DNA from 2 places in the Alteromonas sp. S015 genome. Region 1 is predicted to be linked to the other one. Evidence: predicted binding sites of a transcription regulator. Region 1 holds the regulator's gene; the other holds the start of a gene.
The links. The regulator LexA, encoded in region 1, represses DNA repair genes until DNA is damaged. The targets are predictions, from matches to a motif close to TACTGTATNNNNATACAGTA.
Positions count from the first base shown of each region.

Region 2: a site for LexA is predicted at 6,702-6,721, ahead of V7R42_RS13690 (recombinase RecA). Genes of this name have one in related genera too.

Region 1 covers NZ_JAZETO010000003.1:138,939-147,001, reverse strand. Annotated here, with positions in the region: gene ctaD (cytochrome c oxidase subunit I) at 1-1,307, opposite strand, end outside; gene coxB (cytochrome c oxidase subunit II) at 1,317-2,480, opposite strand; gene lexA (transcriptional repressor LexA) at 3,062-3,688, opposite strand; gene V7R42_RS07060 (hypothetical protein) at 3,929-4,342, shown strand; gene V7R42_RS07055 (sensor domain-containing diguanylate cyclase) at 4,324-6,606, opposite strand; gene plsB (glycerol-3-phosphate 1-O-acyltransferase PlsB) at 6,877-8,063, shown strand, end outside.
Region 2 covers NZ_JAZETO010000007.1:6,258-14,320, reverse strand. Annotated here, with positions in the region: gene coaBC (bifunctional phosphopantothenoylcysteine decarboxylase/phosphopantothenate--cysteine ligase CoaBC) at 35-1,255, shown strand; gene slmA (nucleoid occlusion factor SlmA) at 1,371-1,958, shown strand; gene V7R42_RS13710 (M28 family metallopeptidase) at 2,021-3,658, opposite strand; gene V7R42_RS13705 (DUF1820 family protein) at 3,846-4,181, shown strand; gene V7R42_RS13700 (DUF885 domain-containing protein) at 4,221-5,972, shown strand; gene V7R42_RS13695 (hypothetical protein) at 5,975-6,487, shown strand; gene V7R42_RS13690 (recombinase RecA) at 6,735-7,487, shown strand; gene V7R42_RS13685 (Y-family DNA polymerase) at 7,487-8,063, shown strand, end outside.

The DNA of each region.
Region 1 (8,063 bases):
TTTCCTGTCCATTTAGGCAGCCAGTAATACACGGCCGCCATAATAGAAAAGACTGCGCCTGTTACCAGAACATAGTGGAAATGCGCTACAACGAAATACGTATCGTGATATTGGAAGTCTACAGGGGTGATCGCCAACATTAGCCCCGACAACCCACCAATAGTGAACAGTACAATGAAGGCAATAGCGAACATCATTGGCATTTCAAAGCTTAGTGAACCGCGCCACATGGTCGCTACCCAGTTAAACACTTTTACCCCAGTCGGCACCGAGATAAGCATGGTGGCAAACATGAAAAACATTTCCATGTACACCGGCATGCCCGTAGTGAACATGTGGTGAGCCCACACGACAAAAGAGAGCAGCGCAATCGACGCCGTAGCGTAAACCATAGACGCGTAACCAAAAAGTTGTTTTCTAGAAAAGGTAGGTACAATTTGCGAGATAATGCCAAAAGCGGGCAAGATCATAATGTATACTTCAGGGTGACCGAAGAACCAGAAAATATGCTGGAACATAACAGGATCGCCGCCACCAGCAGCATCAAAAAAGCTTGTACCAAAGAACTTGTCGGTTAACACCATGGTGACCGCACCCGCGAGCACCGGCATAACAGCAATAAGTAAAAATGCTGTGATAAGCCACGTCCAAACAAACAGTGGCATTTTCATCCAGGTCATGCCTGGCGCACGCATGTTAAAGATGGTCACAATTACGTTGATTGCCCCCATGATGGATGAAATACCCATTATGTGAACGGAGAATACGAATAATGCAGTCGAATCGCCGCTATAGGTTGTTGAAAGTGGCGCGTAGAAAGTCCAACCGAAAGCTGGGCCGCCACCTTCCATAAAGAGCGAGCTAAGCAGAATCAAAAAAGCGCCGGGTAAAATCCAGAAGCTCCAGTTGTTCATGCGCGGCAACGCCATGTCGGGCGCGCCAATCATCATTGGAATTAGCCAGTTCGCAAGCCCAGTAAAGGCGGGCATTACTGCGCCAAATACCATGATAAGCCCGTGTACTGTGGTCATTTGGTTAAAGAAGTTTGGATCTACTATCTGTAAGCCAGGTTGGAATAGTTCCGCCCGGATCACCATGGCCATTGCACCGCCAACCAAAAACATTATGAAAGCAAACCACAGATACAGTGTGCCTATGTCTTTATGGTTAGTGGTAAACAACCAGCGCGTTATGCCTTTAGGAATATGGTCGTGGTGTTCATGATCATCATGCACGTGACCGCCATGTACTTGAGCACGGTGAGGCGCAGAGGTATCTGTCGATATAACTTCAGTTGCTTTGCTCATTGTCTGCTCCTAATTTCCGTTTGCCACTGCGTTGACATCTTTCGCTTGAACCATATCGCCAGTGTTGTTGCCCCAGGCGTTGCGCTCGTAAGTGACAACCGCAGCAATTTCTTTAAGACTAAGCATTTTGCTAAACGCCTGCATTGCCGTACCCGCCTTACCGTGAAGTACAATATCAATGTGGCCTTGCTGGTCTTCCAATGCCATTTTGCTACCTTTTAGGGCTGGGAATACGCCAGGTAGACCTTCGCCATTAGGCATATGGCACGCTGCACACGTTGTGTTGTAAACACGCTCGCCAACTTTCATGAGTTCATCCATAGACATATTCATAGAAAGCAGACGCTGCTCTTCTTCTTTTGCTTTACGAACAATTTCTTCTTGTTCGCCCATCCACTTGTCAAACTCAGCGGGCTCTTTGGCAATCACCACAACTGGCATATAGCCATGGTCTTTGCCACAAAGCTCTGCGCACTGCCCGCGATAAATACCAGGTTCATTCACCTTGGCCCAAGACTCGTTAATAAAACCGGGGTTCGCATCTTTTTTCACGGCAAAGTCAGGAACCCACCAAGAGTGGATAACGTCGTCAGAGGTAATAAGAAAACGTACTTTTTTACCTGTAGGAATGACTAATGGGCGGTCAACTTCCAGTAAGTAGTTGTCTGTTTTTTGGAATTTGTTCTCAATTTGCTCGCGTTGAGTGGCGAGCAAAGAATAAAACTCTACGTCGCTATCCATATACTTATAGTGCCATTTCCACTGAGAGCCCGTGACTAACACAGTCATGTCAGGCTCAGACGTATCTTCCATCGCGATAAGGGTGTTCGCTGCTGGCACAGCCATAAAGATAAGGATAAGAAAAGGAATAACGGTCCAAGCAATTTCTACTTTCACGTTCTCGTGAAAATTGGCTGGCTTCGCGCCGCGAGACTTTCTGTGCAAATACATTGAGGCGAACATAACCCCAAATACTACAACGGCGATGCCAACGCATATAAAGAACATCAGCATATGAAGATCGTAAACCTGCCCACTGATGTCAGTAGCACCGCGTCTTAAGTTAAGTGAAGAAGCTTCTTCACTGGCTTCTTGCGCGAAAAGCAAAGGAGAAATTAGCAAAAATGGTATACTCAAACACCATTTTGCGAAGACGGTCGTTAATTGTTTCACTCAGCACCTCCGTAATGGCTAGGCCAAAACGCTGATAAGTTTGCGCGATGTCCTACCAAATGGTTTGCGAACGATTGACCCACCACTTCAACTTGTAAAACAAATTTAGGGTCATTGTTATTATTTTGTTAATCTTTGTATAAGAATTGCGCAATAATGCCGTGCCGTCTAGTCTTTTCTGTTAAAAATTTAACGAAGCGTTCAATTTTTAATCATTTCATATGGCAGCCATACGTTACGTTTTGAATAGATGTGGAGTGAGACACATGTTGGGAATGGGTAAAATCAAACGCACATTTTGAACAACACGCTAGGAATTACGCGCACTCATTTGAATGTAAAATCAACGACTAACACGCTAGCAATAATTATTTTCAAACAAACCTTAAAATAATAAATGCGTATACAGTCGTTCATTCACAGCCAGAATAACCTTGATATGTCACGTAGTGTTTATTCTGTGTTTCAAGGTTAGAAAACTCAATAAGCGACCCTAACTTAATAAAACCGACAGAAATATAGGAACAAAAGGCATAAAAAAAGCGGCTAGTGTGCCGCTTTTCGTTGAAGTAGCTAAAACCTTACATCCAGTCTGCGTTTCTTATAACACCGACTGCTATACCTTCAATAGCAAAAGGCTCGTTGGCAAGGTCAACCCTTATAGGTGCAAATTCTTCGTTTTCGGCATGAAGTAATACTTCGCGACCGCGTTTCTCTAAACGCTTTACCGTAACGTCTTCGTCCACGCGCGCCACAACGACTTGGCCATTGTGCACATCTGTGGTCCGATGCACAGCAAGAAGATCACCATCTAAAATACCAATATCTTTCATACTCATGCCGTTAACACGCAGCAAGAAGTCAGCTTGAGGTTGGAACAGAGCAGGGTCAACCTTATAGTGCGACTCTACGTGCTCCTGTGCCAAAATTGGCTCACCCGCTGCTACACGTCCAATTAACGGCAGACCTTCTTCTTCTGGAATGTCGTTATCAAGGGGGATATTCAGTTTAATACCCCGTGAGGTACCCGGCAAAATTTCAATTACGCCTTTACGCGCCAATGCTTTCAAATGTTCTTCTGCAGCATTGGCAGAGCGAAAACCAAGCTGACGCGCAATTTCTGCGCGAGTAGGCGGCATTCCCGTTTCTTGCATGGTTGTTTTGATAAGTTCTAAAACTTCAGTTTGTCGAGCTGTGAGTGGGCGCATAAAAGACCTGTCTGTTCATACAGTTCCTGTAAGTATATACACCTAAAAACAAATAACAAGTAGTAAACCTTGAGAGAGAAGCGTTGGGTGGTTTTGACACGCTTTATTTTTGATTAGGAATGTAGCAAATTCGTAACACCATTATCACGAAACCGACATGCACAACGCTTAGCGTAATTTTGGGCTGATGTTAATTACCCTACAGGTAAACCTTAATTCATTAATTACAATGCAAAATTTATGATATTAACTAAAAAAATATTCCCAATATTTGTCGGCGCTCTATTGTTACCAGCGTGTGATGACGACTCGGTAGAAGTGGTCGAGGTAGAGAAGCAGGTGGTTGTCGAAAACACAGTAACCGTAGTTGAAACAGTTGAAGTGCCTGTAATTGTTCAGGTACCCGCAGGACAGGCCGCGAATTTACAGATAGGCGCGCGCCCCTCTTTTCTCGCAGAAGACATAGATGATGGAGAGCTGAAAAGTGCACTACAACAATGTAGTGAAGGCCCTTTTTATAGAACAGATTTTTCAATTGGGCACCGTGGTGCGTCGCTACAGTTCCCAGAGCACACAAAAGAAGCATATGAATCAGCGGCAAAACTTGGTGCTGGGATAGCAACCTTAAGCGCTCGTCACTCTAGAATAACTTGATTTCGACCATTCTTTTTCGCCGTATATAGCAGTTTATCGGCCTTGGAAAGCAATCCACTAAAGTCAACGTTCAAACTGTCCTCAGCAAAGACTGCTCCGATGCTTATCGTTACGGATATCGTGTCTGTTTTGTATTTTACTTCTGTTTTTTCAACAGCCTCTCGAAGTTTGTTAAAGCGTCTTTCTTCGTCTTTTTTGTTGTCGGAAATTGCCACTATCGCAAACTCTTCGCCCCCAAGACGAGAAACAATATCTGGCTCCACATAATATTCTTCTATGAGGTGGGCTACTGAAATTAATGCTTGGTCTCCTGCATCATGTCCATAAGTGTCATTAACTTCCTTAAAGTGGTCTATATCGATTACTGCTACGCTTACTCTATTACTTTGTGTAGAAAGCTGATGACATTTATCAACAAATGCTCGCCGATTAAACAGCCCCGTCAGCGAATCAGTCATGGCCAGCTTTCGCAACTTCTCTTCAGCTATTGCGCGTGCATCCTCTAGTTCTACTGCATAGAAAAGCCCCGCTAGTGCATCTAATAGAGGCTGTAAAAACTTTGCATCCTCAATGGTGTAGGGCTCAAATTTATTGGCTAAACCAATCATGCCCACCACTCTATCTTTGACCTTAATCGGCAGCCCTAAAAATCGACTAATGCGAGGATGGCCTTTCGGCACTCCTTTTGAGTTTGGATGACTCCCTGAAGTATTACTTATCGTAACTTCACCGGTTAAAATTGTGGTACCGAAAAGGTTATCAAAGCTATCGAAATACAAGTTTCGCTTTTTGTACTCGTTATATTGCGTGAAGCTGCTGGTGTCCCACACTATTTCCGAAATCGCGTGAATAAACAGCCTCGATGCATTACCTTCAGCTTTCATTTGCCCTACAAACGCAAACTGACTATCTGAAATATCAATAAGCTCGGACAATACGGTTTGGCAGGCCATGGTTAGATCATTATTTTGGAGGTAGGAAGCGCGGGTTTTGTTAATAAACTGTAGAAGCTGGGTTTTCTTTCTCTCATGAAGTTCGCTTTCCATTCTTTGCGTAATGTCGCGATGAATGCCGGCAAGTCGAATAGCCTTACCCATACTGTCAGATTCGACGGTTTTTCCATAACTTTCAACCCACACCCATGAGCCGTTAGTATGTTTCATGCGAAAAGTCGTATTAAAAACTTTGCTCTTACCAGTAATGTGCTCATTTAATTGCTTTTCTACTTTTACATAGTCCGCAGGGTGAATTAACTGTCTGAAAAAGCGAGAGCTGGTGTCATAGTACTCATATTCAAGACCGACGATGTCACACCAACGTTTATTGACTTGGTTTACATCAGCGGCCAAGTTCCAATCCCACGTACCCAATTCAGAGGCCTCCAATAAGAGCCGCATGCGCTGGTTTGTTTTATTAAGTTTGTCCTCCACATATTTCTGGTCGCTAGTGTCAAATAAAAACGCTTGAACCGAGTAGAGCATACCGTCTTCTCGGAAACTGGCAGTAGAGATCATACTTACCCAAATGGTCCGCGTGGGCGTTGCTATTTGAAGCCTACAGGTATGGGTTTCTACGCCTTCCATGTGCGCCTGCATGGCAAATGTAAAATCGCTCTCAGCGTCTTCTGTTAATACGTCGCTAAATTCTACAGTGCCGCTAAGTAAATCATGCGCTGCTATACCCAGAACACGCTCGCTGTTTTTAGAGATATGAACCAATTTTAGCGACGTTGTATTTCGCCATGTCGCCAGCACAATAGGAGATTTTTCAATTAAGCCATGCTCACGCTTTAGTACTTCATGCTCCTTTGAGAGAGAAATGTGTTGGCTGACAAGCGCGCCAATTCTATTCAGGACTTCTAGAAATTGTTCATCGATTTCTCGGGGGACAGTATCGATTAAACATACAGCACCGATAACCTGACCATTAATTTCAATTGGTGTTCCTGCATAAAAGCAGATGTGTGGTTCACCTGTCACCAGTGGATTATTTAGAAATCTGGCGTCTTCACGGGCATTGTTAATGACGAATTGTTTACGCTCTTGCACAACATGACCACAGAACCCATGCTCTCTGCTTACTTTATTAAGTGATGTTCCAAATCGCGCTTTAAATACTTCATCAAATTCCCCCACAATGCCAATTAGGGCAATAGGCATTTTGTATGCGCCTGCTAACAAGACCATAAGGTCGTTGAGATCTAATGGTACCTCATTGTTGAGTATAAACTCGTCAATTATCTTTAGGCGATTTTTATCATCCACTGCTACTTGCCCACAACTGTTAACTTTTATAAAAGTAGTAACTGACTTCGCTTATCGCAATATGAATAATGCTAATGTCGCATTACCAATCGTTTAGACAAGCTCTCGTCTAACCAACACTAACCTGAAGAAGAGACACTGATATTCTTGAACTTCCAGCTCAGCATGGAGTCAGTACAGCATGAAAAGCGACGATATTGGCTTGTCGCGAGATTGTGATGCGATTGTGTTACACTTCCCCCGTTTTTTATTCATAGGATTACATAATTCATGTCGTGGATGCGAAAAGCCCTTCTGTCGGTATTTCATTATCCTGTTAAGTTACTGGTCAAAGCACACAGTATTCCAGTTAACGTTGAAACCGAATTAGGGATAGATAAAAACAAACCTATTGTTTATTTACTTCCCGCAAACTCTGTGACAGATCAGCTTGCATTGAGAATGTCGACTGAGGCACTAGGTTTACCAAGTCCAACAGATACGCTCACACTGGCAGGGCGAGAATACTCTTCGACGCTGTTTTTACGTAAAACCCAGCCTCTTTTTCGCTCATCAGCCAAAGATACGGGAATTGAAGAGGTCTTCACTGACCTTTTTCACTTGCATAGAGATCATGAAAACCTCGATCTACAGGTGGTTCCGGTTTACGTGACGTGGGGCCGAGCTCCAGGGCGTGGTAACCCAGGGTTAAGCGATTTAATTGCTGATAAAGCCGCTCCAAGTTGGCTGCGTAAACTTTTTATCGTGCTTTTTTTAGGGCGTGATAACTTTATCAATTATTCTAAAGCGGTATCAGCACGCGCGATGTCAAATCAGCATGGTAGCGATCAAAGCATTGCGCATAAGCTTGTACGAGTAGCAAGTACTCACTTTCAGCGTAAGCGTCAGAGTATGACGGGCCCAACATTGCTAGAGCGTCAAGAACTTAATAATAGCGTTCTGGGCTCAGATGCAGTGCGTCGAGCCATAGCTGAAGAGTCGAGGAGCAAAAAAGTTTCTCATGAAAAAGCAAAGGAAACGGCGCAGAGTTATATCACAGAAATCGCTGCAGATTATCGTGAGGGTCTTATCCGCTTTGGCGACAGACTGCTGACGCGTATTTGGAACAAAATCTATAACGGCATTAGTGTAGGCCACGCCGACCGCATACGCGAGCTGGCTGCCAATGGTCATGAAATCATTTATGTACCGTGCCATCGCAGTCACATGGACTACTTGTTATTGACCTACGTGATTTATCACGAAGGTATGGTGACGCCGCATATTGCAGCGGGTATCAATCTTAACTTTTGGCCTGTAGGCAAAGTATTCCGCCGTGGAGGTGCGTTCTTCCTGCGCCGAAGTTTTGCGGGTAATAAGCTATACACCGCTGTTTTCAGGGAATACTTGGAACTGCTGTTTAACAAGGGTTATTCGGTAAAATACTACCCTGAAGGTGGCCGTAGCCGTACTGGCCG
Region 2 (8,063 bases), on a different contig from region 1:
GGCTAACGCTAATTTCAAGGTTTTGTGTTCTTCTATGTCTATTGCTAACAAAAATATTTTGCTAGGTGTTACTGGCGGTATTGCCGCTTATAAAGCCCCTGATCTTGTGCGCAAGCTTACTGCGTTAGGCGCAAACGTGCGCGTTGTTCTCACCGACTCTGCAGCAGAGTTTGTTAGCCCATTATCGCTTCAGGCTGTGTCAGGAAACCCTGTGCATCGCCAGCTGCTTGATCCCGCTGCTGAAGCTGCTATGGGGCATATTGAATTGGCAAAGTGGGCCGATATCTTACTTATTGCCCCCGCAACCGCGAACACTATCGCCAAACTTGCTCATGGCATGGCGGATGACTTGCTAACTACACTATATCTTGCAACAACCGCTAGACTGTTTATCGCTCCCGCGATGAATCAACAAATGTGGAAAGCGGTAGCAACAAAGCGCAATACTGATATTTTAAAAGAACACGGCGTAACTTATATTGGACCGGCTAGCGGTGAACAGGCGTGTGGCGATGTGGGTTCAGGTCGAATGGTTGAGCCCGTAGATATTGCCAATGCAATAAATGACGCTGAGAAAAACGTTTTATCCCAGTCCTCAGTGTTATCGGGAAAGAACATAACGATAACTGCCGGACCAACTAGAGAGCCTTTAGATCCTGTGCGATATATTTCGAATCACAGTTCCGGAAAGATGGGATTTGCTGTTGCTCATGCTGCGGTACAAGCTGGTGCAAATGTCACTCTAGTGGCAGGACCTGTGTCACTTGAAACACCCAGCCAGTGTGACCGTATTAATGTCACTACCGCAGATGAAATGCTTAGTGCTTGTCAAAAGCTTAAACCTTTTACTGATATATTTATTAGTACGGCGGCCGTTGCGGATTACAAGGCTGTGAGCGTTGCCGATGATAAAATTAAGAAAACAGGTGATGAGTTAACACTTACTTTTATTAAAAACCCTGATATTCTAGCAACTATATCCACCAGCCAAGACAGACCATTTTGTGTTGGCTTTGCAGCTGAAAGCCAAAATGTAGAAGATTACGCGCGTTCAAAGCTAGCCAAAAAGAAGTTAGACATGATTGCGGCTAACGATATTACTGCTGAAGGTCTGGGGTTTAATAGCGATAAGAATGCTCTGCATGTTATATGGCAAGGTGGCGATAAACGATTACCTGCAACCAGCAAAAACGAGTTAGCAGGTCAATTACTTGCACTTATTGCAGAGCGCTACGCTTTAAACAATAAAACCTAACAGATACTTATTAAGTGTCGATAATAAAAACAATAAATATAAACGCTTTGGTGTAAGCCAACTTAACATGGATCTCGAGTTGCTATAACTCGGTAGCGGAGGAATTACTTTCGTCATGCCTGCTGTCAAAAAAACAAATCGCAGAGCTCAAATTCTGCAAGCACTTGCTGGAATGTTAGAAACCAGCCCAGGTCAACGTATCACTACTGCTAAACTAGCGGAAAAAGTGGGAGTGTCTGAAGCGGCACTTTACCGTCATTTTCCAAGTAAAGCGCGAATGTTTGAAGGGCTTATCGAGTTTATTGAAGAAACACTTTTCACGCGCATCAATAAGATTGTGAATGAAGAGAAAGACTCGCTTACGCGCTGTCAGCTTATTCTTCATCTTATTTTGGGCTTTGCTGAGAAAAACCCGGGTATTACTCGAATATTAAATGGTGATGCGTTAATGGGTGAACAAGACCGATTGCGCGCGCGCATAGCAAAGCTTTTCGAGCGTTTAGAAACGCAGCTTAAACAAGTGCTAAGAGAACGCAAGCTACGCGAAGGTAAAACACTTTCTGCAGATGAAGCGATTATCGCCAACATGATGATTTGCTACACCGATGGCCGTATTAATGGCTTTATCCGCAGTGGATTTACGCGTAAGCCAACGGAACAGTTCAATGAACAATGGGCTGCTTTCAAGCAAATGTTCGTTTAAAACCAATACAAGCAATAAAAAAGCAGCATAGAAATGCTGCTTTTTAACCTTATAAGTGTGGGTTACTTGCTAAAGGTATTTCCAAAGAAGTCACCTTCGTTCCACTTAGGCTTGTTCTCTTGGTTTGCTAGGGTCCAACCAATTTGCGCATTAACCTTAGTGAAAGTCTCTGCTGCATTCCAGTTGAATGGCTGATTAATATCGTCGCTAGGTTTGTGATAGTGCGTAGATAAGAACTGGCCAAACACCTTGCTTCCGTCTACGTTCGGATCTTTAGATTTAAGACCCGGTACCATAAACACTGAAGGCACACCTTGCTTTACAAACGCATAGTGATCTGAGCGAGTGAATAACGCTTGCTCAGGCCATGGGTCAGGGCTTAGTTCAATGTTGGCATTCGCCGCCGCTTTTTCCACTGATTCTTGCAAATCACTGTGGTTCGCGCCAAACGCAATAACGTCTGCAAACTCGTAAGTCAAAATTGGCATATCTAGATTTACATTCGCCACCATTGAAGTAACCGGTACGGTTGGGTTACGAGCAAAATAGTCTGCACCTAGCAGGCCCTTCTCTTCACCCGTTACCGACACGAACAGAATTGAGCGTTTTGGCTTTTCTTCCATTTCGCTAAACAGGCGTGCAGTTTCCAACATCACTGACGTACCAGACGCATTGTCCATGGCACCATTGTTAATGTTGTCTTTCTTCACGGTCTTGGCAAAACCGATATGGTCAGAGTGAGCAGAGAAAACCACGTACTCGTTTTTAAGCTCTGGGTCTGAACCTTCAAGTACACCCACAACATTAGGGCTTGTGATGGTGTCGTGTACGCTCGTCTTACTGATATCAACCACGCCGTTTAACGCAAAGCCTTGTGGCACTTTGTCTGCTTCGAGCTGTGCATAAACATCACCAAGGCTCTTTTCTGCGCCTTCAAATAACTTACGCGCAGCGCCTTCACTCATGTAAGCGCCACCTTTAAGCTGAGAAAAGCTGTTCGCAGGCTGACCGCTGTCGTTCAACCATGCCATACGCGGCGTATGGATGTAGTTCAAGCGGCTTTGATAAGGGCGTACTTTTTCATTTTTAGGCGTTGTGATAGTGATCATGCCAATAGCGCCATTGTCTACCGCATACTTTTGTTTTTGGTAGCCAGACGCAAAGTGAGCGCCCTCCTCAGATGGAAAGTCACTTGGCTTACCCGCTAGTGCGACGACAATTTTACCTTTTACATCTAAGTCTTTGTAATCGTTGTGAGATAGCTCGTCAGCCACAATACCATAGCCTACAAACACCATTTCGCCTTTTACTTTGGCATCAGTGCTAAGCAAACTCGGGCTCGCTAAATAGTCTTTCGGGTAATCAAAATCGACGGTTTCGCCGTTTTGCGTGAAAGTAAACTTGGGTGATTCTTGAAGCAGATTAGCTTTGCGAAACGATACGTTCTGCATGTAGCCGTCTGTACCCGCTGGCTTTAAACCATATTTAGCAAATTCGGTAGCAATGTAAAGCGCCGCAATTTCATGGCCACGAGAGCCGGTGTCACGACCTTCAAGCAAATCATCTGCTAAAAAAAACAGGTGAGATTTAATTCGTTGTGTATCAGGGTTAAAAATGTTCTCTGTCGAGGCGTGGTTGTGGGCAGTAGCAGCAAAGGTCATTGCTGTCATTGCGCTGCCTATAAGGAGTTTTTTTATCATTCTAGTTTCACCATATAACTAAGTGTGCATCATGGTAACGCAGTTAATAGGGGGAATGCCATTAAACTGCTTACGTTTACCATGTGTTTCCTACCGTTGCTCGCATTTTAAGAGCAAGGTAAAATTGTTAGTTACATTCCGGCTTCGTTTCCGGATATTGTTATGTTTTTAGTGAAGAGCAGCACCTATGTCGAAAGACGATATCCTATACCGCGTTCAATTTGTCAGCAATGGCGAGCATTATGAACTGTATGTAAAAACCCTTATGCAAGGCACTTTGTTTGGCTTTATCGAGATAGGTGACTTTGTGTGGGATACCCACACAAGTGTGGTTGTCGATCCTTCCCATGAAAGGTTAAAAACCGAATTTTCTGAAGTAACAAAAACTTATGTTCCTATGCACAACGTTTTGCGCATTGACGCTGTACGTAAAAAAGGAACAGCCAAAATTACTAAATTAGAAAATAAATCTGATAAAGTAACGGCTTTCCCTAGTCCAATATATACACCAACGAAAGAGTAGCCGCCGGATTCTAACCGGTGAAGGTTACCGGAGATCCTTATGTATCGCTATCTGTTAGCAGCATTGCTATTTATTTGCAGCATTAGTGCATCTGCAAAGAGCCTTGACGATGAAAGCTTGTATCAACTACTTGATGATATTTGGCAGTACGAGCTTTCGGTTTCCCCGCTTTTGGCTTCTCGCGAAGGCGATAGCTCCCTCGCTCATGTGCTACCCGATATTTCGCCCGAAGCACTTAAAGCACAAAATGAACAATGGCGTGCATTTCAAAAAGCCTTGAGTCAGTATAAAAAAGACAATATCTCTAGTGACGCTTACATTGCTTTGCTAATGCAGCAATACCGTTTAGCCAACTATGTGGATGAATATACTTATCGCGCGCACTTGGTGCCTATTAACTCAGAATATGGCTTTCATGGTGCTATGGCCTCGCTTCCCAATTTATCAACCTTTAAGCGCGTAGAAGATTATCAAGCTTACATTAGTCGCTTAAACGCGCTTAAGCCTTATTTTGACCAGCAAATTACTTATATGAAGCAGGCGCTAAAGGAAGGCTACACGCAGCCTAAAATCGTGCTGAAAGGGTTTGAAGACTCAGTAGCGTCGTACGTTGTTGAAAATGCAGTGGACAGTGGTTTTTATTCTCCATTTACCCGCTTTCCTGAGTACTTTACTGTCGAGCAAAAGGCTGCGCTAGCAGAGCAAGGCAAAGCAGCAATAAACAACAGTGTGCTACCTGCGTATCAAATGTTTTACGACTTCATGGTAGAGGAATATATCCCTAATGCCCGTGAAGATATTGCCGCGAACAACTGGCCTGATGGCGTGGCGTATTACGCCAATAGAGCAAAGCATTACACCACCACAGATATGACACCTCAGGAAATACACGATTTAGGCCTTTCTGAAGTAAAACGCATTCGCGCGCAAATGCAGCAAATTGTGAATGAGCTTAGCTTTGATGGCGACATTAACGACTTCATTACGTTTTTACGCGAAGACCCGCAATTCTATGCCTCCAGCGCAGAAGATTTACTAAAAGAAGCGTCGTTTATTGCAAAGAAAATGGACGCAAAGCTTCCTACTCTTTTTGAGTATTTACCAAGAACGCCCTACGGTGTAGCCCCTGTACCAGATGCTATCGCGCCCAAATACACAACAGGTCGTTACATCCACCCTAGCCGCGATGATCAACCAGGATATTACTGGGTAAACACTTATGCCCTTGATAAGCGCCCTTTATATGCATTGCCTGCACTGACCTTGCACGAAGCCGTGCCTGGCCATCACCTTCAAATATCATTGGCAGCAGAGCTTGCAGACTTGCCTATGGTACGTCGTAACACCTATATTTCAGCCTTTGGTGAAGGCTGGGGTCTGTATTCTGAGTTTTTAGGTATTGAAGCAGGTATTTATGAAACGCCGTACGACAACTTCGGCCGCTTGAGCTACGAAATGTGGCGAGCATGTCGTTTGGTTGTTGATACCGGTATGCACACGATGGGCTGGAGCCGCCAACAAGCGGTGGACTATATGATGGAAAACACCGCACTTTCAGAACACAACGTAAATACTGAAATAGACCGCTATATCTCTTGGCCAGCGCAAGCTTTGTCTTACAAGATTGGGGAAATCAAAATTAAAGGCCTTCGCAAGAAAGCAGAGGCAGCGTTAGGAGAGCGTTTTGACGTGCGAAAATTCCACCGTGCGGTGTTAGAAAACGGCTCAGTTCCTCTTTTCATATTAGAACAAAATATCAACATATTTATAGAAGAACAGAAGGCACAATAAACATGGTCGTTGCATTTGGTATTATTGGATTACTTATCCTGTTTTTAATTTACTTTGTGCTGCGAGCGCAGAATTTACAAAAAGAGCTGGCGCTGGTGCGCCACTCGAATAAGCAAACCAGCAACAAGGTTGCTTATGCTTATCGCAATCTTATTCTTGTTACAGATGCGTTGGAAAAAAACCTTACTGCGCGTATTGAAAGCGCCTATAAAAGTCGCCTCATCGACCAAGCTCAATACAATGCGCTACACCCACTTATGCGCAACTTTTCAACTATTGTCATGACCTGTTGTGAAAAAGGGATGTCATTTGAGGAGTCACTTAATAAGATACTGCTTAATGAAGAAGTCACCCTTGAGGAAATTCGTGAAGTGGTAAAGGCTCTACCTAGCAACGTTCGAATGGTGTGGGCAAAAAATACCGCCGATGGATTTATTGCTTTTTGCCAAACCGTTACAGCAACAGTAAGCGGCACGACAGCAAAGGCTCAAAAAGAACCATCATCTGAAGAGTAACATCATACTCTACGCCCCTCGTTAGCGCTGATGCAGCGCTAACTGTATGACAGGGTCGCCCGCTTTGCTATATAGTAAGGTCAGCGACCCTAGTCCATAACTCTACGCTTTTAAAAGTTTAATCTTTTACCTTTTCAAACTAATCAGTAAGTTAGCGCTTAAAACAACAAGCCAAAAACCTTTTGTCTTGAAAAGGGTTATTGCTGCACTATAATACTGTATAAAAATACAGTTTATTTTGAGTGCCATGAACAAATCGTTATCCGTGCTTAACAACCACCCACATATTTGGCGGGCCAGAGATCAGAAGCAAAGTGAAGCTAAGTTTTCGCTGGGTTTTCCGCGTCTGGATAAAGCGCTTAACGGTGGCGTTGCATCTATAGGCCTTGTCCGTATCTCTTCATTAACTGGCGTGGGTGAGCTTACACTTTTTAAACGGGTTATTTGCCAGCATCGTACGCACAAACTGGTGGTATTTATTAACCCTCCCGGGCTACTACAGTCGCCGTGGTTAGAAAACCTGGGGCTTAAAGCGCAACAAGTGCTGGTAGTAAAAACACGTTCTGAACAAGAGTCATTGTGGGCAGCAGAGCAATGTTTAAAAAGTACGGCTTGCCACTGCGTAGTGCTGTGGAGTAATGCTGTAAATCCAAAAGAAGCGCGACGCCTACAGGTAGCGGCAACCCATAACGATGCACTGTGCTTGCTATATACCCCACCGCAACAGCAGGCATCACAGTTAGGTTATCCAAAGGCCGACATGGGAAGCGATTCACAAGCCAACCTGTCGAATGAAAGCGGCAGTGCATTACCCATTGCTTTGGATATCGCGCTAAAAGGTAAACCCCACGCTTTGGCGGTGAACATACGTAAGCAGCGTCATGGGTGGCCCAAAGATAACATTGTTATTTCCCATCGGTGGACCCCCGACAATCACGCCATTAAATGGGCCATGGCACACAACACGCTTTCCGACCAGGCGTTACATTCTGTGAACTAATGATGCTGTGGGCTTATATTTACTGTTATCAACTTACTTTAGATAGCTACATCAAAGCGGCTAAAACTAAACGTGCACCCAGACAAGGGTCTAGAGGCGAATCTAACGGAAGTTCTTCGTCATTACCGTCGAATACTCCCATTGCTGTGTATTGCAGTAAAACCAACAAAATTACGCAGTGTAATGATATTGCGAAAAAAGAAGGCATTGAAATTGGTCACGGACTCGCTCAAGCGGCGGCGCTATGTCCTTACGTGCATATTCTACCTTTCAGTGAAGAAGTCGAAAGGCATATGCTGACGCAGCTGGCCCATCGGCTTTATCCGCTGGCTTCTGACATCGTATTAGATAACCACATGCACTCAAATAGTGTAAGCGGTCTAGCAGTAAGGCTAGATAACCTAACTCATTACTATGGCGGTCATGCGCCACTGTGGAAAACCTTAACTCAAGCACTTGCTGAAGCAGATATTCGCTATCACTTTGCTAGCGCATGGACAATTGAGGCCGCAAAAGTATTAGCGCTTCATAAGCTTAATACCTACTTACATACACCCGATGACGTAAAAAAAGCGC